One region of the Bradyrhizobium sp. Kon69 genome, then DNA from elsewhere that is predicted to be linked to it. Evidence: predicted binding sites of a transcription regulator. Region 1 holds the regulator's gene; each other region holds the start of a gene.
What was found. The regulator PhoB, encoded in region 1, activates phosphate uptake and scavenging genes when phosphate is short. The targets are predictions, from matches to a motif close to TGTCATNNANCTGTCAT.

Region 1 (3,346 bases):
TGACGCTCGGCGCCAACCGTGTCACCGCGTTCATCGGCCCGTCGGGCTGCGGCAAGTCGACCCTGCTGCGCATCTTCAACCGGATGTACGACCTCTATCCCGGCCAGCGCGCCACCGGTCAGCTCATGCTCGATCAGACCAACATCCTCGACGGCAAGCTGGACCTCAATCTGCTGCGCGCCCGCGTCGGCATGGTGTTCCAGAAGCCGACGCCGTTCCCGATGACGATCTACGAGAACATCGCGTTCGGCATCCGTCTCTATGAGAAGATCTCGAAGTCCGAGATGGACGGCCGCGTCGAGAAGGCGCTGCGCGGCGGCGCGCTGTGGAACGAGGTCAAGGACAAGCTCAACGCCTCCGGCCTGTCGCTCTCCGGCGGCCAGCAGCAGCGTCTCTGCATCGCCCGCACCGTCGCGGTGCGGCCCGAGGTGATCCTGTTCGACGAACCCTGTTCGGCGCTCGACCCGATCTCGACCGCCAAGGTCGAGGAGCTGATCCAGGAGCTGTCCGAGGATTACACGATCGCGATCGTCACCCACAACATGCAGCAGGCGGCGCGCGTCTCCGACAAGACCGCCTTCATGTATCTCGGCGAGCTGATCGAGTTCGACGACACCAGCAAGATCTTCACGTCGCCGACCGACCGGCGCACGCAGGATTACATCACCGGCCGGTTCGGCTAGGAGACGCGACATGGGTTCTGAACATACCGCAAAGGCCTTCGACACCGACCTCCAGGAACTCACGCGCCTGGTCGCCGAGATGGGCGGCATCGCCGAGCGCATGATCGTCGAGTCCGTCGACGCACTGATCCGCCGCGACGTCCCGCTCGGCCAGCGCGTCGTCGCCATCGACACCGAGCTCGACGCGCTGCAGAAGCGCATCGAGGAGCGCGCGGTGCTCACCATCGCACGTCGCCAGCCGATGGCGGTCGATCTGCGCGAGATCGTCGGCGCCATGCGCGTCGCGACCGATCTCGAGCGCATCGGCGACCTCGCCAAGAACATGGGCAAGCGCGTCGCGGCGCTGGAGACGGACTTCCATCCGCTCAAGCTGTTCCGCGGCCTCGAGCACATGACCGACCTCGTGCAGCAGCAGGTCAAGTCGGTGCTGGACGCTTATGCCGCGCATGATTTGCCGGCGGCGATGGCGGTGTGGAAGGGCGACGAGGAGGTCGACGCCATCTGCACCTCGCTGTTCCGCGAGCTCCTCACCTACATGATGGAGGATCCGCGCAACATCTCGTTCTGTATTCATTTGATGTTCTGCGCCAAGAACATCGAGCGGATCGGCGACCACGCCACCAACATCGCCGAGACCGTGTTCTACATGATCGAGGGCCAGGCGATCACCGACAAGCGGCCGAAGGGCGACATGACGACCTTCGCCAACACGGTACCGAACACCTGAAGACTTAAGGAGCGACGACCCGATGGGCGCACGCATTATGGTGGTTGAGGACGAGGAAGCCCTGACCGAGCTTCTCCGCTACAACCTCGAAGGCGACGGCTATGACGTCGAGACGGTGATGCGCGGCGACGACGCCGACACCCGTCTCAAGGAGCACATCCCCGACCTGATCGTGCTCGACTGGATGCTGCCGGGCCTGTCAGGCATCGAATTGTGCCGGCGGCTCCGCACCCGTCCCGAGACCAAGCAGCTCCCGATCATCATGCTCACCGCGCGCGGCGAGGAGAGCGAGCGGGTGCGGGGTCTTGCGACCGGCGCCGACGACTACATCGTCAAGCCGTTCTCGGTGCCGGAGCTGCTGGCGCGCGTGAAAGGCCTGCTGCGGCGCGCAAGCCCGGAGCGGCTCGCCACCGTGCTTGCTTTCGGTGACATCGAGCTCGACCGCGACAAGCGCCGCGTGGCGCGCTCGGGCCGGCCGATCGATCTCGGTCCGACCGAATATCGCCTGCTGGAGTTCTTCCTGGAGCATCCGGGGCGGGTGTTCTCGCGCGAGCAACTGCTCGACAGCGTCTGGGGCCGCGACATCTATATCGACGAGCGTACCGTCGACGTGCATATCGGCCGCCTGCGCAAGCTGCTCAATCTCGGCCGCGAGCAGGATCCGATCCGCACCGTCCGCGGCGCCGGCTACGCGCTGGATGATCGGTTTGCCAAGGCGGAGCAGGTGTAGGTTTCTGCGGTTAGGTTACTACCTGCCGTGACATGTCCGATGTCGTCCCGGCGAAGGCCGGGACCCATAACCACAGGGCGCGGTTTGGCGAAGACTCGGAGTTACCCTTTCGCACAACAACTAAGTGCTCGGAGTATGGGTCCCGGCCTTCGCCGGGACGGCACTGCATTTATTGAGGCGCCGCGCGTGATGACTGATCGTGCGCTAGCTTACCGCGGACCCGGCTTCACCGGTGCGCGGCGCCGATCCGACGCCGGCTGGTACGCAACGCGCGAGTGCTGGGCGCAATAGGGCAGGCCGGACAACGCCCGTCCACCGCAGAAGAAGAAGTCCGGGCTCGAGGGATCGCCGACCGGCCAGTGGCAGGTCGCCTCGTTCAATTCCAGCAGCGACAGCCGCTGGCTCATCGGCACCACGTTGTCGTAGGTGACCGGATCCGGCTCAGCCTCGACCTCGAAGGCCTGCGCCAGCGCAGTGTTGCCGCGCGAGATCGGGCGGGTCACCCGCATCATGTGCTGCGCGGGGCGCGCCTTGCGCGGCCGCGGCGCTGCCGACGAAGGGCTCTTGGCGCGGCCCGAAAGGCCGAGCCTGTGCACTTTGCCGATCACGGCATTGCGGGTCACATTGCCGAGCTCCGCCGCGATCTGGCTGGCCGAAAGTCCGGCCTCCCAGAGCTTTTTCAGCTGCTCGACGCGATCATCGGACCAGGTCAAAACCGTCATTGCACCCTTTCCCTCGCTGCGCGCCAGCCATCCTGGGGCCTCGCAGCGAATGCCTAAGCCTTCAAAAACCCGTGCCGTCAGAATCCCTTAAGGCTCGCCGGGCGCGTCTTGAACGCCCGAACGTTTACGCCGGTACATAAGGACTTAAAGATCAGAACCACTGCACGAGATGTCGTATCTGACAATCCAAACGCTACAATATGGCGTGACTCCCGCGCAAGAGTCCGCCGACTCGCTTCCACATGTTCCGTGGCTAAATCCCGCAAAATCGGCACCGCAAGACTACGGATTCAGCGTTTCGCGAGGCTTTCCGGGCGGCATTGACACCCGTTTCACCAGGCCTAAGATGGTCGTGCGTGCCGCCCTCAAGAGGCGGCACGTTTCGTTTTCCGGGCCGGTCGATGGTGCGTTGCGCAATGCACGCTCACACCGTCCGCAACATTCAAGTGACCGTCATGACTAACAGCGCAGCGCCGCATTTGCT
Region 2 (3,346 bases), on a different contig from region 1:
GTAAGATAACCGCCCGCAGGCCATCAGGCTTGCGGGCGACTTTCAGGGAACGCCGAAGGGACCGGGTGCGGGATCGATGCAGGCTCTTTACGCTCAGCTACTGGTGGGACTGATCAACGGCTCGTTCTACGCGCTGCTCAGTCTCGGGCTTGCCGTGATCTTCGGCATGCTCAACATCATCAATTTCGCCCATGGCGCGCTCTACATGATGGGCGCGTTCGTCGCCTACTTCCTGCTGAACATCGGCGGCATCAACTATTGGTGGGCGTTGCTGCTTGCCCCAATCATCGTCGGCATTTTCGGCATGATCCTGGAACGGACCATGCTGCAATGGCTGACGGGGCTCGATCATCTCTACGGCCTGCTCCTGACCTTCGGCATTGCGCTGATCGTGCAGGGCGTGTTCCAGAACTATTTCGGCTCCTCTGGCATGCCTTACGCCATTCCGGACCAGCTCAAGGGCGGCATGAATCTCGGCTTCATGTTCCTGCCCATCTATCGCGGCTGGGTCGTCATCTTCTCGCTGGTGGTCTGCATCGCGACCTGGTTCCTGATCGAGAAGACGCGTCTCGGCGCCTATTTGCGTGCCGCGACCGAAAACCCGACGCTGGTGCGCGCCTTCGGCGTCAACGTGCCGCGCATGATCACGCTGACCTATGGTTTGGGTGTCGGCCTGGCCGCGCTCGCCGGCGTGCTCTCGGCGCCGATCAACCAGGTGCGGCCGCTGATGGGCGCCGACCTCATCATCGTGGTGTTCGCGGTGGTGGTGATCGGCGGCATGGGATCGATCATGGGCTCCATCATCACCGGCTTTGCGCTGGGTGTGATCGAGGGCATGACCAAATATTTCTACCCCGAGGCCTCCAACACCGTCGTGTTCGTGCTGATGGTGCTGGTGCTCTTGGTGAAGCCAACGGGATTGACGGGAAGGGCGGCCTGATATGACAGCCTTGACGGACGACACGCTGCCGGTAACCCCGCGCGCGATCCGCGACGAGATGATCGTGTTCGTGGTGATGGCGCTGCTGCTGGCTTCGGTGCCATTCACGGGAGTCTACCCGTTCTTCGTGATGCAGGCGCTGTGCTTCGCGCTGCTCGCCTGCGCCTTCAACCTGCTGATCGGCTATGGCGGTTTGCTGTCCTTCGGTCATGCGATGTTCTTGGGCACGGCCGGCTATTGCAGCGCGCATGCGCTGAAGGTCTGGGCGCTGCCGCCGGAGCTCGGCATCCTCGTCGGTGTCGCCGGTGCCTTCGTGCTCTCGCTCATCACGGGCTATATCTCGATCCGCCGCCAGGGCATCTATTTCTCGATGATCACGCTGGCGCTGTCGCAGCTTCTGTACTTCATCTACCTCCAGGCCCCGTTCACCCATGGTGAAGATGGCATCCAGGGCATTCCGCAGGGACGCATGTTCGGCGTCTTCGATCTGACCAAGCCGACCGTGCTCTACTACGTCGTGCTGGTCGGTTTCCTTGCCGGCTTCCTGCTGATCTTCCGCATCATCAATTCGCCGTTCGGCGAGGTCCTCAAGGCGATCCGCGAGAACGAGCCGCGCGCGATCTCGCTGGGTTACCGCACTGATCAGTACAAGTTCCTGGCTTTCGTCCTGTCGGGCACGCTGGCCGGCTTTGCCGGTGCGCTGAAAGTCTTCGTGGCGCAGAATGCCTCGCTCACCGACGTGCACTGGTCGATGTCGGGCGAAGTCGTGCTGATGACGCTGGTCGGCGGACTCGGAACCGTGTTCGGTCCCGTGGTCGGTGCCTTCGTGATCATCGCCATGCAGCAATATCTGGCGGGGTTCGGCCAGTGGGTGACCGTGATCCAGGGCTCGATCTTCGTGATCTGCGTGCTCACCTTCCGCCGTGGCGTCATCGGCGAAATCGCGCATTACTTCCGACGGTCGCTGTAAGTCATTGATCTAATGGAAGATGTGTTGACGCGCGAAAGCGGTGGATGATCCGGCTCCACGGGCGTGAGGTGGCACGCGCGTGGATCGAAAATGGTCTATGACAGTTTCATGACGGCCCGCTTGGGCCGGGCCATCATCCAACCGGTAGTCTCTCTCCCATGATGCGATTGTTTCGCGCTTTCCTGCCCAAGGAAGAACGGTTCTTCGACCTGTTCGACCGCCACGCCCAGACCGTGATCCAGGGCTCGATCGCGCTCCAGAGCATGCTCAACGGGGGCGAGGAGACGCCGGTCTATTGCCAGCGCGTCAACCAATTCGAGAACGATGCCGACAACATCACCCGTGAGGTGCTGACGGCGGTGCGCCGTACCTTCATCACCCCGTTCGACCGCGGCGACATCAAGAACCTGATCACCTCGATGGACGACGCCATCGACCAGATGCAGCAGACCGCCAAGGCCGTGATGCTGTTTGAGGTCCGCAGCTTCGAGCCGCCGATGCGGGAGATCGGCGGGCTTCTGATCGAATGCGCCAATCTGGTCGGCCGTGCGCTGCCGCTGATGCAGAAGATCGGCCAGAACGTGGCCATGCTGACCGCGATCACGGAAGAGCTGGGCAAGCTGGAAGGCCGCGTCGACGATCTCCATGATATCGGGCTGAAGGAACTGTTCCTCAAGCATCGCAACGGCAACGCGATGGATTTCATCGTCGGCGCAGAGATCTACGACCATCTCGAGAAGGTCGCCGACCGCTTCGACGACGTCGCGAACGAGATCAACAGCATCGTCATCGAGCAAGTTTAGGGCAGGGGGCCACGCCGTGGATGTTGCGTTGGGTCTTCCCGTCCTGGTCGGACTGATCGCCGTCGCGCTGCTGTTCGACTTCCTGAACGGCCTGCACGATGCCGCCAATTCGATTGCGACCATCGTCTCGACCCGCGTGCTGCGGCCGCAATACGCGGTGTTCTGGGCCGCGTTCTTCAATTTCGTCGCCTTCATGGTGTTCGGGCTGCACGTCGCCCAGACCATCGGCACCGGTATCATCGATCCCGCGATCGTGGATGCCCAGGTGATCTTCGCTGCGCTGGTCGGCGCCATCGTCTGGAACCTGGTGACATGGGCGCTCGGCATCCCATCGTCCTCGTCTCACGCATTGATCGGCGGCTTGTTTGGTGCCGGTGTTGCCAAAGCCGGCCTTTCGGCGGCGGTCTGGAGCGGATTGTCCAAGACGGTGATCGCCATCGTGCTGTCTCCGCTGGTCGGCTTCCTGCTCGCGATGGTGCTGGTTGCGATCGTCTCCTGGGCGTCGGTACGCTCCACGCCCTTTGCCGTGGATCGCGCCTTCCGCATCCTGCAATTCGCCTCCGCCTCGCTCTATTCGCTCGGCCATGGCGGCAACGACGCGCAGAAGACCATGGGCATCATCGCGGTGCTGCT
Region 3 (3,346 bases), on a different contig from region 1:
CGTTCCTGTTCATGGGCCTGATCGGCATCGTCATCGCGAGCCTGGTGAACCTGTTCCTGGCGAGCTCGGTGCTGCAGTTCGTGGTGTCGGTGGTCGGCGTGCTGGTGTTCGCGGGCCTCACCGCCTGGGATACCCAGCGGCTGAAGAACGATTACATCTACGGCTACGCCTCGGCCGGCGGTGACATCGCAGAGCGTGCGGCCATCACCGGCGCGCTGTCGCTGTACCTGAACTTCATCAACCTGTTCACGCTGCTCCTGCAGCTCCTCGGCCAGCGCGACTAAGCGCCAGACCAGAGCGAACGACACCAGCCCCGGCCGAAAGGCCGGGGTTTTTGTTTGGGCGTGATGTTCCCTCAACCACGGTCATTGCGAGGAGCTCTTGCGCCGAAGCAATCCAGAGTCCCTCCACGGACGCATTTCTGGATTGCTTCGCTTCGCTCGCAATGACGACGTGCGGAGGCCGTTCGCCTCTTCCAGTCGTCCCGGGAAGGCTCTAATCTTGCCCCATGTCCGCACCCGAAATCAGGCCCACCACTGAGGCCGACCTTCCCGCCATCACCGCCATCTACCAGCAGGCTGTCCGCGAGGGCACCGCGACGTTCGAGCTGGAGCCGCCCGACCTCGCCGAGATGACGCGCCGCTACCGCACGCTGATCGACGGCGGCTATCCCTATTTCGTCGCCATCCTCGACGGGCGCGTCGCCGGCTACGCCTATGCCGGCGCCTACCGGCCACGGCCGGCCTACCGCTTCACGGTCGAGAACTCGATCTATCTCGATCCCTCTTTCCACCGCCGCGGCATCGGGGCGCTCCTGCTGGAGCGGCTGATCGTCGAATGCGAGGCGCGCGGCTTCCGCCAGATGATCGCCGTGATCGGCGATTCCGCCAATGCCGGCTCGATCGGCGTGCACACCAGGGGCGGCTTCAAGATGATCGGCACGCATCCCAGCGTCGGGCTGAAATTCGGCCGCTGGCTGGACACGGTGATGATGCAGCGGGATCTTGGTGAGGGCGCGAAGAGCGTGCCGGCAAAATAGGTCTCGTAGGGTGGGCAAAGCGAAGCGTGCCCACCATAGCCAACGCGTTTGACGAAAGATGGTGGGCACGGCGCGATGCGCCTTTGCCCACCCTACAGCACCGAGCGCGCCGCTACACCACCGCCAGCTTGCGATCGATCACCAGGAGCACGCGCTCGAGCTCGTGGCCACGGCGAAGGATCAAGCCCGTCGCCGAGATCACGCTGTACATGCCTTGCTTGCGCGCGAGGCGCGGATCCTTCTCGATGCGATAGATCGGCACTTCCGAAGCGCGGCGAAAGACCGAGAACACGGCGCGATCCCTGAGGAAGTCGATGGCGTAGTCGCGCCACTCGCCGTCGGCGACCATCCGGCCGTAGAGATTGAGAATACGGTGCAGCTCGAGCCGGTTGAACGTCACGCGGCTCAGTTGCGCATTCGAAGCGGCGGGGCGCGCCGCCGCGCGCTGTTCGCTCGGGTCGGCATCCTCCGACAGACTCATAGGCCGCCTCCTGTCGCATCAGCATGACCGCGTCCGCGAAGACCGTCCCCGGAACCGCGGATCATGACAGTTGCATGATCGCGCCAACTGTTCCCCGCCGCAAGGGGCCCTGTAAGGACGCTGGACCGGAGCAAACCGCCCACACGCAGCGGTGGAACTCTGTCGCGGCAAACCGTCACGGGATCGTTAGCAGGAATCATAGTGTCGCCGCTTTTCCGCCAAGCGACTGCCGCCCTGCATTGCGAAAAGACCTGTGTGCGTTGACCCGGTCCTTTCGGTTCCGGATTCCTCAGCCCCCAGCCCCCCGGGGCCGTCAGGATCGGGTCTGTTCGCACGACAAGGAGGGCCAACGCGAGTTGGTCCTTTTTTGTTTGTGTCGGTTTGGTTTGGGTCGGGATGTTTCTGCCGCGACGGATCTCACCATCTCAGCGCAAACTCTCTCCCCTCATCCTGAGGAGCCGCGAAGCGGCGTCTCGAAGGATCGAGGCTGAATTGCATCAGCGGGCCTGCATGGTTCTCGCGGCGATGCGCAGCATCGTCCGCGGCGCGCGCAAGAGCGCGCTCCTCACCATGAGCGTTGAGAGCGAGTACGACGCCTAGGAAGAGTGAAGCAAATCAGTGCAGCGACGTGTACGCCGCGCCCAGCATCGGGCCTGGTTTCTCGCGGCTGCCGTCCTGAACATAGACCACGGCACCGTCGACGCCGTCACGCGTGAGGTTCTCGATCGGCACCGTCCAGCTTTCCGGACGGCCGGTCCAGTCGCCGACCTTCAGCAGGTTGCGCACCACGTTGTGATAGATCACCTGCTGTCCGCGATTTTCACCGCGGCTGATCGCGATCGGCACCGACTTCGCAATCGAGCAGATCCAGACCTCGCCGTGGGACGCCGTCGGCTCCTTGCTCGCGGCCACCGAGACGTTGATCTGCTTGCCCGCGAGCGACATCGTCACCGGCACGCTCATCACACCAGTGCCCGTGTCGGTTTTGCCGATGGCGCTTTCGATGCCGGTGCGGTCGCTGCCCACGACATGCGTGGAGCCGTTGACCACGACCTGCGGCGTGTAGACTTCGCGGTCGCCGCGCATGCGCGAATAGGCACGCTGCCGTGCAGAGAAGCGCGAATCGGCCAACGTGTCCTTCCAGCCGAGATAGTCCCAATAGTCGATCGGCATGCTCAGCGCGATGATCGAGGGATCGCGGGCGAGGTCGCCGATGATCTTGTCGGCCGGTGGGCAGGAGGAGCAGCCCTGCGAGGTAAACAATTCGACAACGGCGCGGGGGTCAGCCTCGGCAGGACGAATGACGGCGACGATCGCACAGAGACCAAGTGCACCCGACCAGAGGGCGCCGGACCACCTCGAGATCACGTTGCGTGAAACCAGATGAGAAGCCGTCATTGTTGTCATGTCGAACGCCGCACACCATTGCTCGTGAGAGGGAAATCTTACCGCCGGATGGTCACCGTAGTCTTACGGGCCTCACACATTCGTCCGTCCAAGAACCGTGCAAGGCGAGGTTCTCTGCCGGGCGGGCCCATCTGAAGCCTGCCGCAAACGCGTGAAGGCGGCCTTGTGATAGGCCGCCTTCGTGTAACCTACTACTCACTTCGCAGTGAGCCACCGTTCACAAATCCGCGCTTACGCCGCGAGCTTGCGCAGCACGTAGTGCAGGATGCCGCCGTTGCGATAGTATTCGAGCTCGTCCAGCGTATCGATGCGGCAGAGCAGCGAAACGCGCTGCAGCGAACCGTCGCCGGAGACGATCTCGGCGGTCAGCTTCTGGCGCGGCTTGAGGTCGCCGATGAGGCCGCGCAGCGTGACCTTCT
Region 4 (3,346 bases), on a different contig from region 1:
TTCTTGCCCTTGAGCTGATCGATGCTCTTGTAGGCGCTGTTCGCCTTGACGAAGAACACCGAGTAGTAGCCGGTAGAGCCGTCGGAATTGATGTCGTTGGCGAAGGCGTCGGTCTTGACACCGGTCAGGCGGGCGCGGGCGAACGAGGCAGAACCATAGCTCGCGATATGAATGTTGCCGGCACGCTGGCCTTCGATCACGGCCGCGTAGTCGTTGGCGATGCGCAGCGTGACCTTCACGCCCAATTCCTTGGAGAGATAGTTCATGAACGGCGCCCAGCGCTCGGTGACGCCCGAGGCGTTTTCCGCCGGAATGACCGCGAAGGTCAGTTCGGGATATTTGGCTTTCCAGTCCTCGGCGGAAGCTGAAGCCGTGAACGCGAGCGCGGCGGCGCCGGCAAGAATCAATCTGCGAGTGATCATGATAGCCTCTTCATGGGTTGAGGTCGGTTGACGCAAAACTGGTGAGTCCTGATGCGGCGCCGCTCAGGCGGCGGCCGCCGTTCCAAGCGCCGGAATGCCTTGTCGCACCGGTGCAGGCGTGCCGCCCATGACATCGGCGGCTTCGAGATCGTAGAGCTCGCGCGCAACGTGCTCGGTCAACTCGGCCGGCGCGCCGTCGAACACCACGCGCCCCTGCGCCATACCGATCAGGCGGTCGCAATAGCTGCGCGCCAGGTCGAGCGAATGCAGATTGCAGAGCACGGTGATGCCGAAATGCTTGTTGATGCGCAAAAGCGCATCCATCACGATCTTGGTGTTGCGGGGATCGAGCGAGGCGATCGGCTCGTCGGCGAGGATGATGTCGGGTTGCTGCACCAGCGCGCGGGCGATCGCGACACGCTGCTGCTGGCCGCCGGAGAGCTGGTCGGCGCGCTGGGCTGCGAGCGGGGCGATGTCGAACTGCTCAAGCGCGGACATCGCCAGCGCCTTGTCCTGCTCGGGCCAGGTCTGCGACAGCGAGCGCCAGGCCGGCATCGTCGCGAGCCGGCCCATCAGGACATTGGTGAGAACATCGAGCCGGCCGACCAGGTTGAACTGCTGGAAGATCATCGCCGAGCGCGCCCGCCACTGCCGCAGCTCCTTGCCGCGCAGCGCCGTGACGTCGAGGCCGTCGAACAGGATGCGACCCTGTGAAGGGATCGCGAGACGGTTGATGGTCCGCAGCAGGGTCGACTTGCCGGCGCCGGACCGTCCGATCACGCCGACGAAGCCGCCGGGAGAGACTTGAAACGAAGCGTCGTCCACCGCGGCTTTCACGCCGAAGCGACACGTCAGACCTTCAACCACCAGCATGCAGGGCTCCAGAGTAGCTGGGACCCACCGCTAACGCCGGCGCTTGACACTTGTGTGACACGGACGTTGCGGTGCGGCGATCCTACACACCTCATCCCCTGTCATCACATCGTCATGACATTGTCATCAAGCCGCTCGAAGAGAAACGCCAGCCCTCTCGTTCGGATGCAACATGGCCGCCAAAGCTCTTTCGGTCCAGCCGACCATCGATCCCTCGGCGAAGCTGCACGACACCAGGCTTGGGGCCTATACGGAGGTCGGCGCCCGCACGATGCTGCACGAAGTAACGATGGGCGATTACTCCTATGTCGTGAACGACGCCCAGATCACCTACACCACCATCGGAAAATTCTGCTCGATCGCGGCGATGACACGGATCAATCCGGGCAATCACCCGATGCACCGCGCCACGCAGGCGCACTTCACCTATCGGTCGAGCGCCTATTTCGATGGCGAGAGCGACGACACGGAATTCTTCGACTGGCGGCGCCAGCATCACGTCCATATCGGCCACGACGTCTGGATCGGCCATGGCGCGATCGTGCTACCGGGTCGCAACATCGGCACCGGTGCGGTGATCGCGGCCGGCGCCATCGTCACCAAGGACGTTCCGGCCTACACCATCGTCGCCGGCAATCCGGCGCGCATCGTACGCCGGCGGTTCTCGGAAGAGGTTGCGGGACGGCTTGCGAGGCTCGCCTGGTGGGACTGGGATCACGACAAATTGCGTGCAGCAATGCCCGATTTCCGCAAGCTCGGGATTGAAGATTTTCTCTCGACATATGAAGCACGAGGAAGTTCTCTCAACAGTCCTGTTGGCAGCAAACCAAGCGCGGTCGCGTGACAGACATTCTTCTTGAGGGCGGCCGGACCCTGATCGGCTCCGAGTTCGTCGAGACGTCCCTTGCCCTGTCCGGACAAGACATCGTCGAGGTCGACGCGTCTCGCGGCCGGACGCGGCTTGCGATCGATGCGCGCGATCTGCTGGTCCTGCCGGGCATCGTCGATCTGCATGGCGATGCCTTCGAGCGGCAGATGATGCCGCGCGCCGGGGTCGACTTTCCGATTGACGTGGCGCTCGCCGACAGCGACCGCCAGGCCATCAGCAACGGTATCACCACGGTGTTTCACGCCACGACCTGTTCGTGGGAACCGGGCCTGCGCAGCGCCGACAATGCGCGCGGTCTGATGGAGGCGATCGAACGGCAGCGCCCGCAGTTTGCCGCCGACACGCGCTTTCACCTGCGCCATGAGACTTACAATCTCGACGCCGAAACCGAGATCAGCCAGTGGCTCAGCGAGGGCCGTGTCGACCTGTTCGCCTTCAACGACCACATGGACGGCACGGTTGGAGACATGGCCAAGCCGCGCAAGCGCAACCGCATGGTGGAGCGCACCGGCCTGTCGAGCGAGGAATTCGACCGGCTGGTCGGGCGTGTGCTCTCCCGCGCCGGAGAAGTGCCGGCTTCGGTGTCGCGGCTCGCCGCGGCGGCGCGCGCCGCCGACGTGCGGATGCTCTCGCACGACGATGCGACGCCGGTGATGCGCGAGGGCTTTCGCGCCATGGGCGTGGCGATCGCAGAGTTTCCGATCAACGAGGAGACGGCGCGGGCGGCGGCAAGCCACGGTGACGCCATCGTTTACGGCGCGCCGAACGTCGTGCGCGGCGGCAGCCACACCGGCTGGACCAAGGCATCCGACATGATCGCCAAGGGGCTCTGCTCGGTGCTGGCCTCGGATTACTACTATCCCGCGCAGCTGCTCGCTGCGTTCCGCCTCGCCGCCGATGGCGTGCTGCCGCTGACCGAAGCCTGGAACCTGGTCTCCGCCGCGCCGGCGCGCGCGACCGGCCTGGCCGATCGCGGCGTGCTCGCGGAAGGCCGGCGCGCGGACATTCTGCTGGTCGACGACAACGTGCCGCTGCGGCCGCGGCTGATCGCCGTGATATCGGGCGGCAAGCTCGTGCATCTCACCGACGCGACGCGGTTGCTTGGCATGGCAGCTACCCCGCGCGAAGCTGTCGTCGCGGCATAAACCCGCTATGCTCGGAC

Region 2: a site for PhoB is predicted at 2,008-2,024, ahead of AC0L3U_RS25985 (DUF47 domain-containing protein). Genes of this name have one in related genera too.
Region 3: a site for PhoB is predicted at 1,584-1,600, ahead of AC0L3U_RS15645 (DUF2794 domain-containing protein). Genes of this name have one in related genera too.
Region 4: a site for PhoB is predicted at 1,395-1,411, ahead of phnC (phosphonate ABC transporter ATP-binding protein). Genes of this name have one in related genera too.

What each region holds. Positions count from the first base shown of each region.
Region 1 is NZ_JBVVOS010000022.1:21,628-24,973, forward strand. Features, by position in the region: gene pstB (phosphate ABC transporter ATP-binding protein PstB) at 1-683, shown strand, start outside; gene phoU (phosphate signaling complex protein PhoU) at 694-1,410, shown strand; gene phoB (phosphate regulon transcriptional regulator PhoB) at 1,433-2,140, shown strand; gene AC0L3U_RS26775 (GcrA family cell cycle regulator) at 2,350-2,862, opposite strand; gene AC0L3U_RS26780 (acetylornithine transaminase) at 3,318-3,346, shown strand, end outside.
Region 2 is NZ_JBVVOS010000021.1:21,987-25,332, forward strand. Features, by position in the region: gene AC0L3U_RS25970 (ABC transporter substrate-binding protein) at 1-4, shown strand, start outside; gene AC0L3U_RS25975 (branched-chain amino acid ABC transporter permease) at 77-940, shown strand; gene AC0L3U_RS25980 (branched-chain amino acid ABC transporter permease) at 942-1,910, shown strand; gene AC0L3U_RS25985 (DUF47 domain-containing protein) at 2,069-2,713, shown strand; gene AC0L3U_RS25990 (inorganic phosphate transporter) at 2,730-3,346, shown strand, end outside.
Region 3 is NZ_JBVVOS010000010.1:152,841-156,186, forward strand. Features, by position in the region: gene AC0L3U_RS15635 (Bax inhibitor-1/YccA family protein) at 1-284, shown strand, start outside; gene AC0L3U_RS15640 (GNAT family N-acetyltransferase) at 509-1,039, shown strand; gene AC0L3U_RS15645 (DUF2794 domain-containing protein) at 1,152-1,520, opposite strand; gene AC0L3U_RS15650 (DUF1223 domain-containing protein) at 2,136-2,927, opposite strand; gene acnA (aconitate hydratase AcnA) at 3,159-3,346, opposite strand, start outside.
Region 4 is NZ_JBVVOS010000017.1:42,269-45,614, reverse strand. Features, by position in the region: gene phnD (phosphonate ABC transporter substrate-binding protein) at 1-422, opposite strand, end outside; gene phnC (phosphonate ABC transporter ATP-binding protein) at 486-1,295, opposite strand; gene AC0L3U_RS22390 (transferase hexapeptide repeat family protein) at 1,468-2,139, shown strand; gene AC0L3U_RS22385 (alpha-D-ribose 1-methylphosphonate 5-triphosphate diphosphatase) at 2,136-3,329, shown strand.